2 regions of the Microbacterium sp. zg-B185 genome follow, and region 2 is predicted to be linked to the other one. Evidence: predicted binding sites of a transcription regulator. Region 2 holds the regulator's gene; the other holds the start of a gene.
What was found. The regulator HrcA, encoded in region 2, represses chaperone genes, less so after heat shock. The targets are predictions, from matches to a motif close to TTNGCACTCGNNNNNNNCGAGTGCNAA.

Region 1 (7,450 bases), 790 kb from region 2:
ATTGGCGCCCGCACCGAAGGCAGAAGAGCCCCTCCCGGAGGAGGGGCTCTTCTGGTGAGACGGGGTCTCGATACGGCCGCTGCGCGGCCTACTCGACCTTGACCCGCCCCGCATCAACGCCGCTGCGCGGCGTCGACCCGGGTTGCGTCAAAAGTCCATGCCACCAGTCGGGTCACCGGCCGGAGCGGCTGCGCGCTCGGGCTTGTCGGCGACGACGGCCTCGGTGGTGAGGAACAGCGCGGCGATCGAGGCCGCGTTCTGCAGAGCAGAGCGCGTGACCTTGGCCGGGTCGATGATGCCCTGTGCGAACAGGTCACCGTACTCACCGGTTGCGGCGTTGAGGCCATGACCGATGGGCAGTTCGGCAACCTTGTTCGCGACGACACCGGGCTCGAGACCGGCGTTCAGCGCAATCTGCTTGAGCGGTGCCTCGATGGCCACGCGAACGATGTTCGCGCCGGTCGCCTCGTCACCGGTCAGGTTCAGCGTCGCGAACGCGACCTTGCCTGCCTGGATCAGCGCGACGCCACCACCGGGGACGATGCCCTCTTCGACCGCAGCCTTCGCGTTGCGGACAGCGTCCTCAATGCGGTGCTTGCGCTCCTTGAGCTCGACCTCGGTTGCCGCACCCGCCTTGATGACGGCAACGCCACCTGCGAGCTTGGCGAGACGCTCCTGGAGCTTCTCTCGGTCGTAGTCACTGTCGGTGTTCTCGATCTCGCGACGGATCTGGGTCACGCGACCCTCGATCTGAGCGGCGTCGCCGGCACCTTCGATGATGGTCGTCTCGTCCTTGGTGATGATCACCTTGCGAGCGCGGCCGAGCAGATCCAGCGTCGCGTTCTCCAGCTTGAGACCGACCTCTTCGGTGACGACCTGGCCACCGGTGAGGATCGCGATGTCCTGCAGCTGCGCCTTACGACGGTCGCCGAAGCCGGGAGCCTTGACCGCCGCCGACTTGAAGATGCCGCGAATCTTGTTGAGCACGAGAGTCGCAAGCGCCTCGCCCTCGACGTCCTCGGCGATGATGACGAGCTCCTTGCCGTCCTGGATCACCTTGTCGACGATCGGCAGGAGATCCTTGATGTTGGAGATCTTCTGGTTCGCGATCAGGATGTACGCGTCTTCGAAGACAGCTTCCTGACGCTCCGGGTCGGTGACGAAGTAAGGGTTGATGAAACCCTTGTCGAAGCGCATGCCCTCGGTGAGCTCGAGCTCGGTGCCGAACGTCTGCGACTCCTCGACGGTGACGACGCCTTCCTTGCCGACCTTGTCGATCGCCTCGGCGATCAGGTCGCCGATGGTGGTGTCAGCCGCGGAGATCGATGCCGTGGCCGCGATCTGCTCCTTGGACTCGACGGGCTTGGCCGAAGCGAGCAGTTCGTCCGAGATGGCCTGGACGGCCTTCTCGATGCCGCGCTTCAGCGAGATGGGGTCAGCGCCGGCTGCGACGTTGCGCAGGCCTTCGCGGACAAGTGCCTGAGCCAGCACGGTTGCGGTGGTGGTGCCGTCGCCAGCGACGTCGTCGGTCTTCTTGGCGACCTCCTTGACGAGCTCCGCGCCGATCTTCTCGAACGGGTCGTCGAGTTCGATCTCCTTGGCGATCGAGACGCCGTCGTTCGTGATCGTGGGGGCGCCCCACTTCTTCTCAAGTACGACGTTGCGACCGCGGGGGCCCAGTGTCACCTTGACGGCGTCAGCCAGGATGTTCAGGCCGCGCTCGAGACCACGACGGGCCTCCTCGTCGAAAGCGATGATCTTAGCCATGTGTTTTCTCGTCCCTCCCGGACGTATGCGAATTCTTAGCACTCAGATGTGTCGAGTGCTAATCCATTCTGGCACTCGGCACTACCGAGTGCAAGCCGCAGGGAGCAAGCCGACTCCGGACGTCATCCGGGCCGGGGACGAACACATGGCCGTCGGACCAGGCCGACGCGCGCCGGGGGGCGCCGCGCGTCGGCGCGAGGGAGTCAGGTTACGACGCGAACGGACTCCGCCTGGGGCCCCTTCTGGCCGGTGCCCACGATGAACTCCACGGCCTGGCCCTCCTCGAGGACGCGGAATCCGCTCATGTCGATGTTGGAGTAGTGCACGAAGACGTCCTGCCCCTCTGCCACGGTGATGAAGCCGAAGCCCTTCTCGGCGTTGAACCACTTGACGGTGCCTTGGGTCATGAGACTCTCCTGGATTGCGGGGAAACACCGCCATCGTATGCACGCCGATGCGCGCGGATTCAGGTCTGAGACCAGTGTTGACACGCGTGCATCGAACTGTTTACCCGCGTGAAACACGGGTGGCCGTCACGGTGCGGGAGTGGCGTCCGGCGGCGTCGATGTGCGATCCAGTCCGATGACGATCGTCAACTGTCGCGCTTCCGGATCCTCTGCCGGCTGGTACACGTCGCTCTGCTCGATCCGGGCTCCGCCGATCACCTCGGCAAGCCCGGCTGCGGCGGCCTCATCCTCGGGCAGGTAGTAGTAGATCGTCGTCTCGGCGAAGTCTGTCGAACCGGCCTCGCTGGCCAGCACGGTGTCCTCGGCCCAGCCGGCGGCGACGACGACGTCCTTCGTCTGCGTCGCCAGTCCCGACTCCGGGGTGGCGTTCAGAACCAGGACGTCGAAGGTGGTGTCCACGACCGGCGTGACGATCGGCAAGGGGGCGACGGTCGGCTCCGGGGTCGGGAACAGCACCACCCGGCCGCTGACCAGAAGAGTTCCGAAGATGCCGACCGCGATCAGCACGACGGTCGCCAACACCGCCCAGAACAGCACGACCCAGCCGCGCATCCGCGGATTCTCGGCGCGATGGGCGCCGACCCGGCCCGCATCCGCGGGAAGGTCGTCGAAGCGGTCCCGCGGGAAGGTCGTTCTCGGCACCCCCCGATGGTACCCGCCCGCGGCCGGAGCCCGTGCGGCGTGCCGATGGAGGTCCTGCGCGGCGGCGATACGACTACCGGGGAGCCCCGGAGGCGCGGGCGAGGCGGGCCTGCTGCCGCGCGTCGCGGATGCGGCGGAGCCGTTTCACGAGCATCGGGTCGTGCTCCTGAGCGTCGGCGGTGTCGATCAGCCGGCCGAGCAGCTGGTAATAGCGTGCCGGTGACAGATTCAGATCCGCCCGGATCGCCTCCTCCTTCGCCCCCGCGTGCCGACGCCACTCCGCCTCGAACCGGAGGATGGCACGGTCGCGGTCGCTGAGGGGCACGCCATCACGCTAGCGCCGTCCGGACGCCCCACCCGTGCGCCACTCCACAGAAGCCCCGAGCGGGTCGACCGTCGCCAGCGGCGCACCGTCGCGCGTCAGGACGAAACCGTCCCACCCGTCCCGCTCGGCGCCGCGATTCCACTGCCGGTGCACCATCGGGGGGTCGATCGAGACCCACACCGCGTCCATCGCGGCGATGATCGAGCGCAGGCGGTCGCGGCCGGCCCGCGGGATGTGCGGCAGCACGCCCGGCGTGGTCACCACCAGCGTCGCCTCCGACGGGGCGGAGGCGGCGAGCTCCTCGAGCTCCCCGGGCACGGTCGCGTCGCCGCGTACGAGCAGGGGCGGGTCGGCGCAGACCAGGTCGAGTGCGGCCTCGATCCGCTGCGCGCGGCCCTGCTCCCCCGGCCAGACCAGGCTGAGCAGGAACCGGCGGTCAGCGGCATCCGAGGCATCCAGCGGTGCCAGGTCGATGCCGGCGCGCCAGATCACATCCGGCAGCCGCAGCGGCGGTCTCCCATGGACGGCCGATTCGAGCACCACGGGCGAGACACCGTCGTGAGGATCCAGGGCGGGTCCGCCGCGGTAGCGGTAGGAGTACCGGTCCGGATAGAGGCACAGACCCGCACTGGCCCCCACCTCCAGCAGCGCCAGGGGGCCCTCCAGCCCGCTGAGCGCCGGCAGCAGTGCGGCGCACCGCAGCGGGTCGTTGGTCTGCAGGGTGCGCCGGGAGCATTCCGCCACGACGGCGTCCGCATGCCCGATCAGCCACTCCCGCCATTGCCGGTACGGATCCTCCGGCGCCCCGAGCATCCGGGTGACCGCGAAGACAAGGGGCGGCTGCCGGCGCTCGGCCGGGATGCGCACGAGGATCTCCTGCACAGCGAGGTCGCTCGCGACGCCCGCGGCCCAGTCGGCGTAGAGGGCGGACCGTCCGATCGCCTCATCGAACGCGAATCGTTCGAAGCGTTCGGCGACGGCAGCGGCATCCACCGTCCCATTCTCGTGGTGAGACGGCGGCTGAGCGCGACGTGACCGGCTGCAGTGCGGGAGAATGGAGGCTGGCTAAGGAGGGACTCCCATGACCTACAGCGTTCAGAAGAGCGACGAGCAGTGGCGCGCCGAACTCGCTCCGGAGCAGTACGAGGTGCTGCGAGAGGCCGCCACCGAGCGCCCGTGGACCGGTGAGCTTCTGGATGAGAGCCGTGCCGGGCTCTACACGTGCGCGGCGTGCGGATCGGAGCTGTTCCAGAGCGGTACGAAGTTCGACTCGCACTGCGGCTGGCCGAGCTTCTACGAGTCGGTGCGTCCCGAGGCGGTCGAGCTGATCGAAGATCGCACCCACGGGATGCTGCGCACCGAGGTGCGCTGCGCGTCGTGCGGCTCCCATCTGGGCCACGTCTTCCCGGATGGCGTGGGCACGCCCACGGGCGACCGGTACTGCATGAACTCGCTCGCGCTCGATTTCACTCCCGAATCCGGAACATGACCGTCCCCGCGACCCCTCCGCCCTCCGCCGGCGCGTCGCGCGCAGCCGCGGGCCGCGTGGCCCCGGTCTTGGAGGCGGTGCGGGCGCGGCGCTCCTGGTCGAAAGTGACCGATGTCGCACCCACCCGGTCTCAGCTGCTCACCCTCGTGTCCGCGGCCGGGCGGGTCGCCGATCACTCCTCGCTGCAGCCGTGGCGGCTCATCGAGCTGCGCGGAACCGATCGTGAGCGCCTGGGCAGGGCGATCAACAAGGCCAACGGCGACAAGGGCTCTTCGTCCAAGCCTCTGCGCGCGCCGCTGCTGATCGCCATCGTGGTCAGCTACCGCAAAAACGACAAGGTCCCCCGCTGGGAGCAGGAGGCCGTCGCCGCCGGTGTCGCCCACACGCTGAGCCTGCTGCTGGACGAGGCCGGTTGGGGCGTCATCTGGCGCACCGGGCACTACACCCGCAGCAAGGCGGTCGCCAAGGTGCACGGTCTGGGCAAGCGGGAGGAGCTCCTGGGCTGGCTGTACGTCGGCGGCAAGCCGGCGAACGCCCGGCTCGGACGCCGCAAGGCCGTAGATGCGCGTCATCACCTCACCCGGCTGCCCGCGGACACGGCGACGGTCGAGCGCATCGACGCCGCCGCCGACGAGGTCTGACCGCTAGCGTTGCAGACGCCGCCACGGCACCGTGGCGACCACGACCGACAGCAGAGCGACGACCACCATGGCGACCGCCTGCACCAGCCCGGGACCCGCGGGCGCCGGCCAGAGCACGTCGAGCACGAACGAGGCGATCAGCTGCCCGGCCACCACCCCGAGGCCGAGCAGCAGCACACCGGTGTGTGCGACCAGCGCTGCCGACAGGACGATGTAGGCCACGCCGATCGCGCCGCCGAAGTACAGCCACGGCTCCGTCGGCGCGGCCGCCGGGGTCCCGACCACCGCGACGTGCACGGCCGCGGCGGCGGCGAGGATGAGCGTCCCGCCGATGAAGTTCACCAGCGTCGCCGTCAGCGGTGTCCCGACGCGCTGCTTGAGCCTGCCGTTGGTCGCCTGCTGCCACGCGACGCCGACACCGGTTGCCAGGGTCAGCAGCAGCAGCCACAGCGGGATGCCGCTGAGCCCATCGCCGACCACGGCGATTCCCACCGCGACCAGCGCGAGGGCCCCACCGGCCACGCGGGGCAGGGTCACCGCGACGACTCCCGCCGGCCCGTAGCCGGCACGATCCAGCGCAAGTCCGCAGACCGTCTGGCCGGCCACCACTCCCACGGTGAACAGCGACACCCCGATGATGCCGACGGCGATCCCCTGGGTCGCCACGGTCAGGGCTCCGGCTGCGCCGCCCGCCAGCATCCACCACGGGATGCCGCCTGAACGAACCCCCGAGACGAGCGCGCTGAATCCGCGACGCCCGACCGGGAGTGCGAGGGACAGGACGATGAGAATCAGCAGGCCGGACCCGAACGAGACGGCCCCGGCCACGAGCCCGTCCTCTAGGCGGACACCGAGCTGCCCGTTGATGCGCGCCTGTGCCGCGGTCAGCACCCCGACGAGCACCGCACCGCCCAGCGACATCCAGGCAGGCAGACGTCGGCGGGTCACGTGCCCATCATGCCGTGATGCCGGGCAGGCAGCCGCCGTGTCGGGCACCGCGGTTACCCTGGAGTGTGTCTGTCAGCAGGCGCCGGCGCATGTCACTGACCTGGCTGCCGGCCACGATTCTCGTGCTCGTGATCGGGCTGGTGGTCGTCGCGACCTTCGCGGTGCAGGGTTCGTGGTGGGCCGAAGAGAACCCGGCCGCATCTTCGGACCAGAAGGCGCCGGACGGTTCCAGCATGCTCACCGACGCGGGATTCGACTACGCCAATGTGGAGGGCATCGTCCGGGTGCGCATCGGCGAGGGCGCGCTGCCTGCCGACCAGCTGGGCATGGGCGCCGACGCGGAGAAGTCGGCGCAGTTCCGCCGCCCGGTGCGGGCGGTCATCGCCGGCCGCGACGACGTCTACGTCATCGACGACACCGCCGCGTTGACCGCGACGACCCAGGACGGTGAGCTCGCGTCGGTGGCGGTCACCCTGGACAGCCCCGGGACGTGGTTCGATGCGCTCGCCCACGTCCGCGCGCTGGCCCCGACGGTCGGCTGGAATGAGGAGCAGATCACCGCCCTGGATGAGGAGCTCGCCCGTTTCAACCGGGACGGGACCGAAGACGCATTCACGGCGACCGTCGGTCCTTCCGATGGCGGCGCTCAGGTCACCGCGCAGCTTCTGTTCCATCGCGACGGCGGCACGACCCTCGTGACGCTGGTCTTCGAGCCGGGCCGCTGAGGCAGCCGAACCGGACGCCGCATCCATTGCCGCGCCGAGCGGACGGGGTTATCCTCAGGGTGACGTCCGACGAGTGGGCTGAGCCGTCGAGGTCGCGCAGCGAGGCAAGGTGGCCTCCGCAGGCCATGGTCGGCGACCCGTCGGGCGTCAACGGGCCTCCGCCGGTGGTCAGGTGGCGCGTCGCCCGTCAGGGCTGGGACCTGACTTGGGAGTGGTCATGGCAAGAGCGGTGGACTCCAGGTTCGAACTGAAGCGGCTGACAGCGACGGAATGGGTGATCAACGACAACTGGTTCGCATTCAACGATCCGCGCCGCACGGTCGCATGCGTCGATGAGATCAGCCAGCTCGAGGTCGAGGTGATCTGGTTGCGAGAGCTGGCGCTACCGGACCGGTACCCGTCGATCGCGGGTGTTCTGGAAGATGTCGCACGGACGGTCTCGGCAT
Region 2 (7,450 bases):
CGGCCGGTCGCGCGCTGGTGCGCCGTTCGGCGCGGTTGGCGAACTCGGCGGCCTCGTCGCGCTCGCGACGGGTGGCGAGTCGGCGTTCGTCGTACTCGGTGTACGCGTCGACGATCCGCCCCACCAGATTGTGGCGCACCACATCCTCGCTGGTGAGGTACGCGAAGTGGATGTCCTCGATCTCACTGAGCACGCGGGTGACCAGTCGCAGACCGGACGCGCCCTGCGGGAGATCGATCTGCGTGATGTCGCCGGTCACGACCATGCGGGTACCGAAGCCCAGCCGGGTCAGGAACATCTTCATCTGCTCCGGCGTGGTGTTCTGCGCCTCGTCCAGGACCACGAACGAATCGTTCAGCGTCCGGCCGCGCATGTACGCCAGCGGTGCGACTTCGATGGTTCCGCTCGCCATCAGCTTGGGCACCAGCTCGGGATCCATCATCTCGTTCAGCGCGTCGTACAGCGGCCGCAGGTAGGGGTCGATCTTGTCGTTCAGCGTGCCGGGCAGGAAGCCGAGCCGCTCGCCGGCTTCGACCGCGGGGCGGGTCAGGATGATCCGGCTGACCTCCTTGCGCTGCAGCGCCTGCACCGCCTTGGCCATGGCCAGATAGGTCTTTCCGGTGCCGGCCGGGCCGATCCCGAAGACGATCGTGCTCTCCTCGATGGCGTCGACGTACGCCTTCTGTCCGAGGGTCTTGGGCCGGATGGTCCGCCCCCGCGACGAGAGGATCGCTTCGCCGAGCACTTCGGAAGGGCGCGGGGAGCCTTCGGATTGGAGGATGCGGTTGGAGGAGGACACATCGGTCGGACCGAGCGAGTGACCGGCTTTGGTCATCGCCAGCAGCTCTTCGACGAGGCCGCGCGCAGCGGCGACGGCCGCGGCATCCCCGGTCAGGGTGATCTCGTTGCCTCGGACGTGCACATCCACCTCGGGGTGCTCGCGCTCGACGACGCGCAGCAGCCGGTCCTGGGGTCCCAGGAGCTGCACCATCGCGACCCCGTCCGCGTACAGACGTTCCACCGTGGCGTCGGCGTCAGCCACCGAGACCCGATTCGGTCAGGTCCCCGGCCAGGACGTGCCCGTGGACGTGGAAGACGGTCTGACCGGAGCGGGGGCCGGTGTTGAAGACGAGTCGGAAATCGCCATCCGCGTGCTCGGCGGCCACCGAGTTGGCCAGCCCGACCAGCTCGGCGAGCAGGTCGGGATCGCCCGCCGCCAGCTCCACGACGTTCCGGTATTCGTCGGACTTGGGGATCACCAGCAGGTGCACGGGCGCACGGGGCGCGATGTCGCGGATCGCGAACGCGTTCTCCGTCTCGGCGATGATCTCCGAGGGGATCTCGCCGTTCAGGATGCGGGTGAAGATCGACGGTTCGCTCATCCGGCCAGTCTACCGGCGGGGCACCTGCCGCGGCGGGCGCTCACCAGCGTCCCAGTGCGGCGTTGAGGACGGCCAGGGCCGCGGGACCGGCGGTCGAGGTGCGCAGCACGGTGTCCCCCAGTCGGGCCGCGGTCGCCCCGGCGCGCTGCAGGAGCAGCAGCTCTTCCGGAGCGATGCCGCCTTCTGGTCCGACGACGAGGATCACCTCGCGCGTTCCGGGGCTCAGGCTCAGAGCGCTCAGGCGCAGGTCGGCGGAGGGCTCGAGGACGATGACGTGGGATGCCGCGGCGCGCGCTGCCAGCTCGGCGGCCGTCGCCAGCGGTGCGACGTCCGGAACCCACGCCCGGTGCGCCTGCTTGGCGGCTTCGCGCACGATCGCCGCCCAGCGAGTGCGGCCCTTGTCCGCCTTCGCCGCGTCCCACCGGGAAACGCTCCGGGCGGCCTGCCACGGGAGGATCTCGTCGACTCCGAGTTCGGTCGCCGCCTGGACCGCAAGCTCATCGCGATCCCCCTTGGCCAGCGCCTGCGCGAGCACGATGCGCGGGACGGGAGCGGGGATGTCGGCGCGCGCCGTGATCCGCACCACCACCTCTCGAGGCGACACAGATTCGCACTCCCCCGACAGCCACGTACCTCGGCCATCGCCGACGGTGACGCCCTCACCGACCCGGACTCGGCGGACCGCCGCCGCGTGATGCGCCTCGGCGCCGGTCAGCAGAACCGTGTCACCGGGCTGCGCCTCCACCGCGCTGCGCTGGACGGCCTCCGGCAGCAGGAAGTGCAGCGCCACCGGTCATCCGTTCCGGAAGCGGTCGCGCAGCTTCGCGAACAGTCCCTGGTGGAATTCGGCCAGTCGCGGCGGCGGCGACTTGGTCCGCTTGGCGAACTCTTCGACCAGGGCGCGCTCCTTGGCATCCAGCCGGGTGGGCGTGACCACGTGAACGCCCACGCGCAGGTCGCCGCGCTGCGTGCCCCGCAGCGGGGTGATGCCGCGACCCTTGATGGTCAGCACGTCGCCGCCCTGAACCCCCGGCCGGATCTCCAGGTCGACAGGTCCGTCGAGGGACTCGATGGTCGTGGTGGTGCCCAGGATCGCATCGGGCATCGACACCTCCAGCGTCGCGAGCAGGTCGTCCCCGTCACGGCTGAACTCCTCATCCGGCGAGACGGTGACCTCGATGTAGAGATCGCCGTTGGGACCGCCGGCGGGGCCGACCTCGCCGGACCCGGGAAGCTGCAGCCGCAGACCCGTCTCCACGCCGGCGGGGATGTCGAGCGAGACGGTGCGTCGGGCGCGGACGCGGCCCTGGCCCTGGCAGGTGGCGCACGGGTAGGGGATCGTCGTGCCGTAACCCTGGCAGACGCCGCACGGCTGGCTGGTCACGACGTTTCCGAGCAGGCTGCGCACGGTGCGCTGCACGTGGCCGGACCCGTGGCAGATGTCGCACGTGACGGGGGACGTTCCGGGCTGGGTGCACGATCCGTGGCACGTGTCGCACAGCACCGCGGTGTCCACGTCGATGTCCCGATGCACGCCGAACACGACGTCCTTCAGGTCCAGGGTCACCCGGACCAGCGCGTCCTGCCCGCGCTCACGACGGGACCGCGGCCGTCCGGCGCGCTGGCCTCCCCCGGACCCGAAGAAGGTCTCGAAGATGTCGCCGAAGCCGCCGAAGCCCTGCGCGCCGCCGCCGAAGGGCGAATCGTTCCCGCCGACGTCGTAGCGCGCCCGCTGATCGGGGTCGCTCAGCACGTCGTACGCGTGGGTCACGAGCTTGAATCGCTCGGAAGCGTCATCTCCGGGATTGACGTCGGGATGAAGCTCCCGCGCAAGACGCCGGTACGCCTTCTTGATCTCGTCCGGGGTCGCGTCGCGCGCAACTCCGAGGACCTCGTAGTGGTCGACCACAAATCGCCTTCCTGTCCGCGCGTCGCGCGGGATCATCTGGTTCCGGATGCCGCGTCAGCGGGCACTCTCGTCTTCGTCGAGCATCCGGGTGAGATAGCGCGCGACGGCTCGTACCGCCGCGAAATTCGTCGGATAGTCCATCCGCGTGGGGCCGAGCAGGCCGACCCTGGCCCGAGCGCCGGTGGCGTCGTATTCGCTCGCCACGACCGATGCCTCGGCCAGCCCGAACGGCTCGTTCTCCCGACCGATGCTGGCCGCCAGACCGTGATCGTCCGCCACCATCTCGCTCATCAGCTTCATGAGGGTCACCTGCTCCTCGATCGCCTCGAGCAGCGGATAGATGCTCCCTCGGAAGTCCGCCTCGCTGCGCGCGAGATTGGCTGCGCCGGCCATGACGAGCCGGTCGTGGCGGAATTCCTCGAGCTCTTCGGCGAGGACCCGCACGATCGCCGCGGTCGCCACGTCCGGTGGCGTCGGCGACGGGTCATCCTGTGCCAGGCGCTCCTGCACGCGCTGGACGCCCTCACGCACAGGCAGGCCGACCACGAGGGAGGCGACCTCGGCGCGCACCCGAGCCAGATCCTCGTCGTCGAACTCGTCTCGGACCAACGCGAGCCGCTGCGAGACCCGGCCGGTGTCGGTCACCACGATCACCAGGATGCGCCCGCCGCCGAGCTGCACCAGCTCGACGTGCGAGATCGTGGCGCGCGCGAAGGACGGGTACTGCACGATGGCGACCTGACCGGTCAGCTGAGTCAGCGCACGCACCGTCCGCGCCAGCACGTCGTCGAGGTCGCCGGGGCCATCGAGGAACGCCGAGATCGCGCTGCGCTGGGCCGGCGACAGGGGCCGCACTTCGGCGAGATGATCGACGAAGACGCGATAGCCCTTGTCGGTGGGGACGCGACCAGAGGAGGTGTGCGGGGCTGCGATCAGCTCCTCGTCCTCCAGCAGGGCCATGTCGTTGCGGATCGTCGCTGCGGACACGCCGAACGCGTGGCGTTCCACGATGGCCTTGCTGCCGACCGGCTCGCGCGTGTCGACGAAGTCCTGAACGATCGCCCGCAGCACCTGCAGTCCTCTGTCGGTGACCATCTCGCCTCCCCACGCGCTCGAATTGGCACTCCTACGATCTGAGTGCCAATTCTACCGGATCGCAGACGCGGCGAGCGGGATGCTCCTCAGTCGGTGAGGGCGCGCACCACGGCGTCCGCCAGCAGCCGGCCCCGACGGGTCAGCACGATGCGACCGTGCACGGCCGCGGAACCGTCGATCAGACCGTCGGCGATGAGGGCGGCGACCGCGTGGCGGCCCTCGCCGAGCAGTTCGGAGATGGGCAGTCCCTCCCGCACGCGCGTGCGCAGCAGCACGCTCTCCAGCGCCCGTGCTGCGGCATCCGGTCGCTCGCGCGCCGCGGCGGGCGACTCGCCCGCCGCCAGGCGCTGGGCGTACGCGGCGGGATGCTTCACATTCCAGAAGCGCACGCCGGCCAGGTGGCTGTGGGCACCGGGACCGAAACCCCACCAGTCCGCACCCTGCCAGTAGGCCATGTTGTGCCGGGAGCGGTGCGCCGCATCGCGGGTCCAGTTGGACACTTCGTACCACTGGTAGCCGGCGCTTTCGAGCAGGTCGTCTGCAAGCTCGTACATGTCCGCCTGGAGGTCGTCATCGGGTGTGACGACCTCGCCGCGGCGGATCTGGCGCGCGAGCTTGGTCCCCTCCTCCACGATGAGCGCGTAGGCCGAGATGTGATCCGGCTGCAGCGCCGCGGCCGCCTCGAGCGAAGCCCGCCAGTCCGCCAGCGACTCGCCCGGCGCTCCGTAGATCAGGTCCAGGCTCACGTCCAGTCCCGCATTCCGCGCGGCCTCGACCGCGGTGCGGACGTTCCCGGGTACGTGGGTGCGATCCAGCGCCGCGAGAACGTGCGGGACCGCGGACTGCATCCCGATCGACAGCCGGGTCACCCCGACCGCGGCGAGCATCGACGCGGTCGCGCCGGTCACCGTGTCCGGGTTGGCCTCGACGGTGATCTCGGCATCCGGCGCGATGCCGAACGTCGAGCGGACACCCTCGAGCATGCGCACCAGGTCACCCGGTGGGAGCAGCGTCGGCGTGCCCCCGCCGAAGAACACGGTGGCGGCGGGGCGGGGCGGACCGATCTGGGACAGCACCCGACCGGCCAGCTGCACCTCCTGCAGCAGAGTGTCGGCGTACTGGTCCTGGCGCGCCCCGCGCAGCTCATCCGCGGTGTAGGTGTTGAAGTCGCAGTATCCGCACCGCACGCGGCAGAACGGCACGTGCAGATAGACGCCGAACTGCGCAGCGGGATCGATGGTCGCCGGAACGGACCCGTCCCGCGGCACGGGCTCACCGAGCGGGAGCGCCGATCCCATCAGGGCGTGGTGTACAGGGGCGAGATCGCGCGGAGGTAGCGCGTGAACAGCTCGCGGCGGCGGCGGCGGACCAGACGGGGGAAGACGCGGTAGAGCAGCGCGGAGGGCGCGTCGAACGCGCGCACGGTGAACCACACCTCATCGTTGTCGTACCACTGCACCATGAACGATTCCTCGCCGCTCACGACCGATCCGCCGACGGTCCCCAATGCGAAACCGACCCGCCGAGGCTCCTCGATCGCGAAGATGACGCGCAGCTCCCCGCCGACGCTCATGCCGCGGACACGACCGTCGACACGGACGGTGGTGCCCGGCCCGACGTACGGCGTACCGTCCGAGTCGAAGCGCTGATCCGCTTCGAGCTTGCTGGGGGCGAGCGGATTGCCTTCCGAATCGAAACTGACCCCGGAGTACATCGGCCCCGCGGCGGGTCGCACGTCGCTCAGCTCGAGTCCCGCGCCCCGCTGCGCACCCCAGGACAGGAGCGCGTCGCTCGCGCTCTCGAACCGCGCCTGGCCGCTGCCGATCCGCCAGGATTCCTCTGCGGGCAGGCTCCGCTCGGGCGGATAGTGCATCAGGTCTGCGGCCTGCGTCGCTCCCACGGCGGCATAGTCGACCGTCTCATCTCTGAAGGTCCCGCGGCGCATGGATTCCAGCCTAGTTCGGGTTCCTGAAGGCGTCATCGGACGCGTTCAGCAACTACTTCTTGTCTTTGGTCTCGGTGTCCCCCGACAGCGCGGCGATGAACGCCTCCTGGGGGACCTCGACGCGTCCGACCATCTTCATGCGCTTCTTGCCCTCCTTCTGCTTCTCGAGGAGCTTGCGCTTGCGGGTGATGTCGCCGCCGTAGCATTTGGCCAGGACGTCCTTGCGCATCGCGCGGATCGACTCGCGGGCGATGATGCGGGCGCCGATCGCGGCTTGGATGGGAACCTCGAACTGCTGACGCGGGATCAGCTTCTTCAGCCGCTCCGTCATCAGCACGCCGTACGCGTAGGCCTTGTCCCGGTGCACGATGGCACTGAACGCATCGACGGGCTCGCCCTGGAGCAGGATGTCGACCTTGACGAGGTCGGCCTCCTGGTGCCCGCTCGGTTCGTAGTCCAGCGAGGCGTAACCGGCCGTCTTGGATTTGAGGTGGTCGAAGAAGTCGAAGACGATCTCGCCGAGCGGGATGGTGTAACGGATCTCGACGCGATCCTCACCGAGGTACTCCATGCCCAGGAGGGTGCCCCGCCGTGACTGGCACAGCTCCATGATCGTGCCGACGTAGTCCTTCGGCGCGAGGATCGCGGCCTTGACCATCGGCTCGGTGACGCTGGCGATCTTGGTGCCCGAGGGGAACTCGCTGGGGTTGGTGACGGTGTATGTCTTGCCGTCGTCGGTGGTCACCTCGTAGGTCACCGACGGCGCTGTCGAGATCAGATCCAGTCCGAACTCGCGCTCCAGGCGCTCGGTGACGATCTCCAGATGCAGCAGCCCGAGGAACCCGCAGCGGAATCCGAACCCCAGCGCCACCGAGGTCTCCGGCTCGTAGTTGAGGGAGGCGTCCGAGAGCTTCAGCTTGTCCAGCGCCTCACGCAGCACGGGGTAGTCGCTGCCGTCGATCGGGTACAGGCCGGAGAAGACCATCGGCTTGGGATCGGTGTAGCCGGGCAGCGCGTCCTTCGACGGCTTGGCCGCGCTGGTCACGGTGTCACCCACCTTGGACTGACGGACGTCCTTCACGCCGGTGATCAGGTATCCGACCTCCCCCACGCCGAGAC

Region 1: a site for HrcA is predicted at 1,803-1,829, ahead of groL (chaperonin GroEL). Genes of this name have one in related genera too.

Annotation. Positions count from the first base shown of each region.
Region 1 is NZ_CP126739.1:2,386,268-2,393,717, forward strand. It holds gene groL (chaperonin GroEL) at 148-1,767, opposite strand; gene QNO12_RS11505 (cold-shock protein) at 1,971-2,174, opposite strand; gene QNO12_RS11510 (LytR C-terminal domain-containing protein) at 2,301-2,876, opposite strand; gene QNO12_RS11515 (DUF3263 domain-containing protein) at 2,950-3,201, opposite strand; gene QNO12_RS11520 (DUF2332 domain-containing protein) at 3,211-4,194, opposite strand; gene msrB (peptide-methionine (R)-S-oxide reductase MsrB) at 4,283-4,690, shown strand; gene QNO12_RS11530 (nitroreductase family protein) at 4,687-5,331, shown strand; gene QNO12_RS11535 (DMT family transporter) at 5,335-6,252, opposite strand; gene QNO12_RS11540 (hypothetical protein) at 6,369-7,004, shown strand; gene QNO12_RS11545 (hypothetical protein) at 7,222-7,450, shown strand, end outside.
Region 2 is NZ_CP126739.1:1,599,647-1,607,096, reverse strand. It holds gene QNO12_RS07760 (PhoH family protein) at 1-991, opposite strand, end outside; gene QNO12_RS07755 (HIT domain-containing protein) at 1,035-1,382, opposite strand; gene QNO12_RS07750 (16S rRNA (uracil(1498)-N(3))-methyltransferase) at 1,423-2,172, opposite strand; gene dnaJ (molecular chaperone DnaJ) at 2,176-3,291, opposite strand; gene hrcA (heat-inducible transcriptional repressor HrcA) at 3,346-4,386, opposite strand; gene hemW (radical SAM family heme chaperone HemW) at 4,473-5,684, opposite strand; gene QNO12_RS07730 (DUF1990 domain-containing protein) at 5,684-6,331, opposite strand; gene lepA (translation elongation factor 4) at 6,384-7,450, opposite strand, start outside.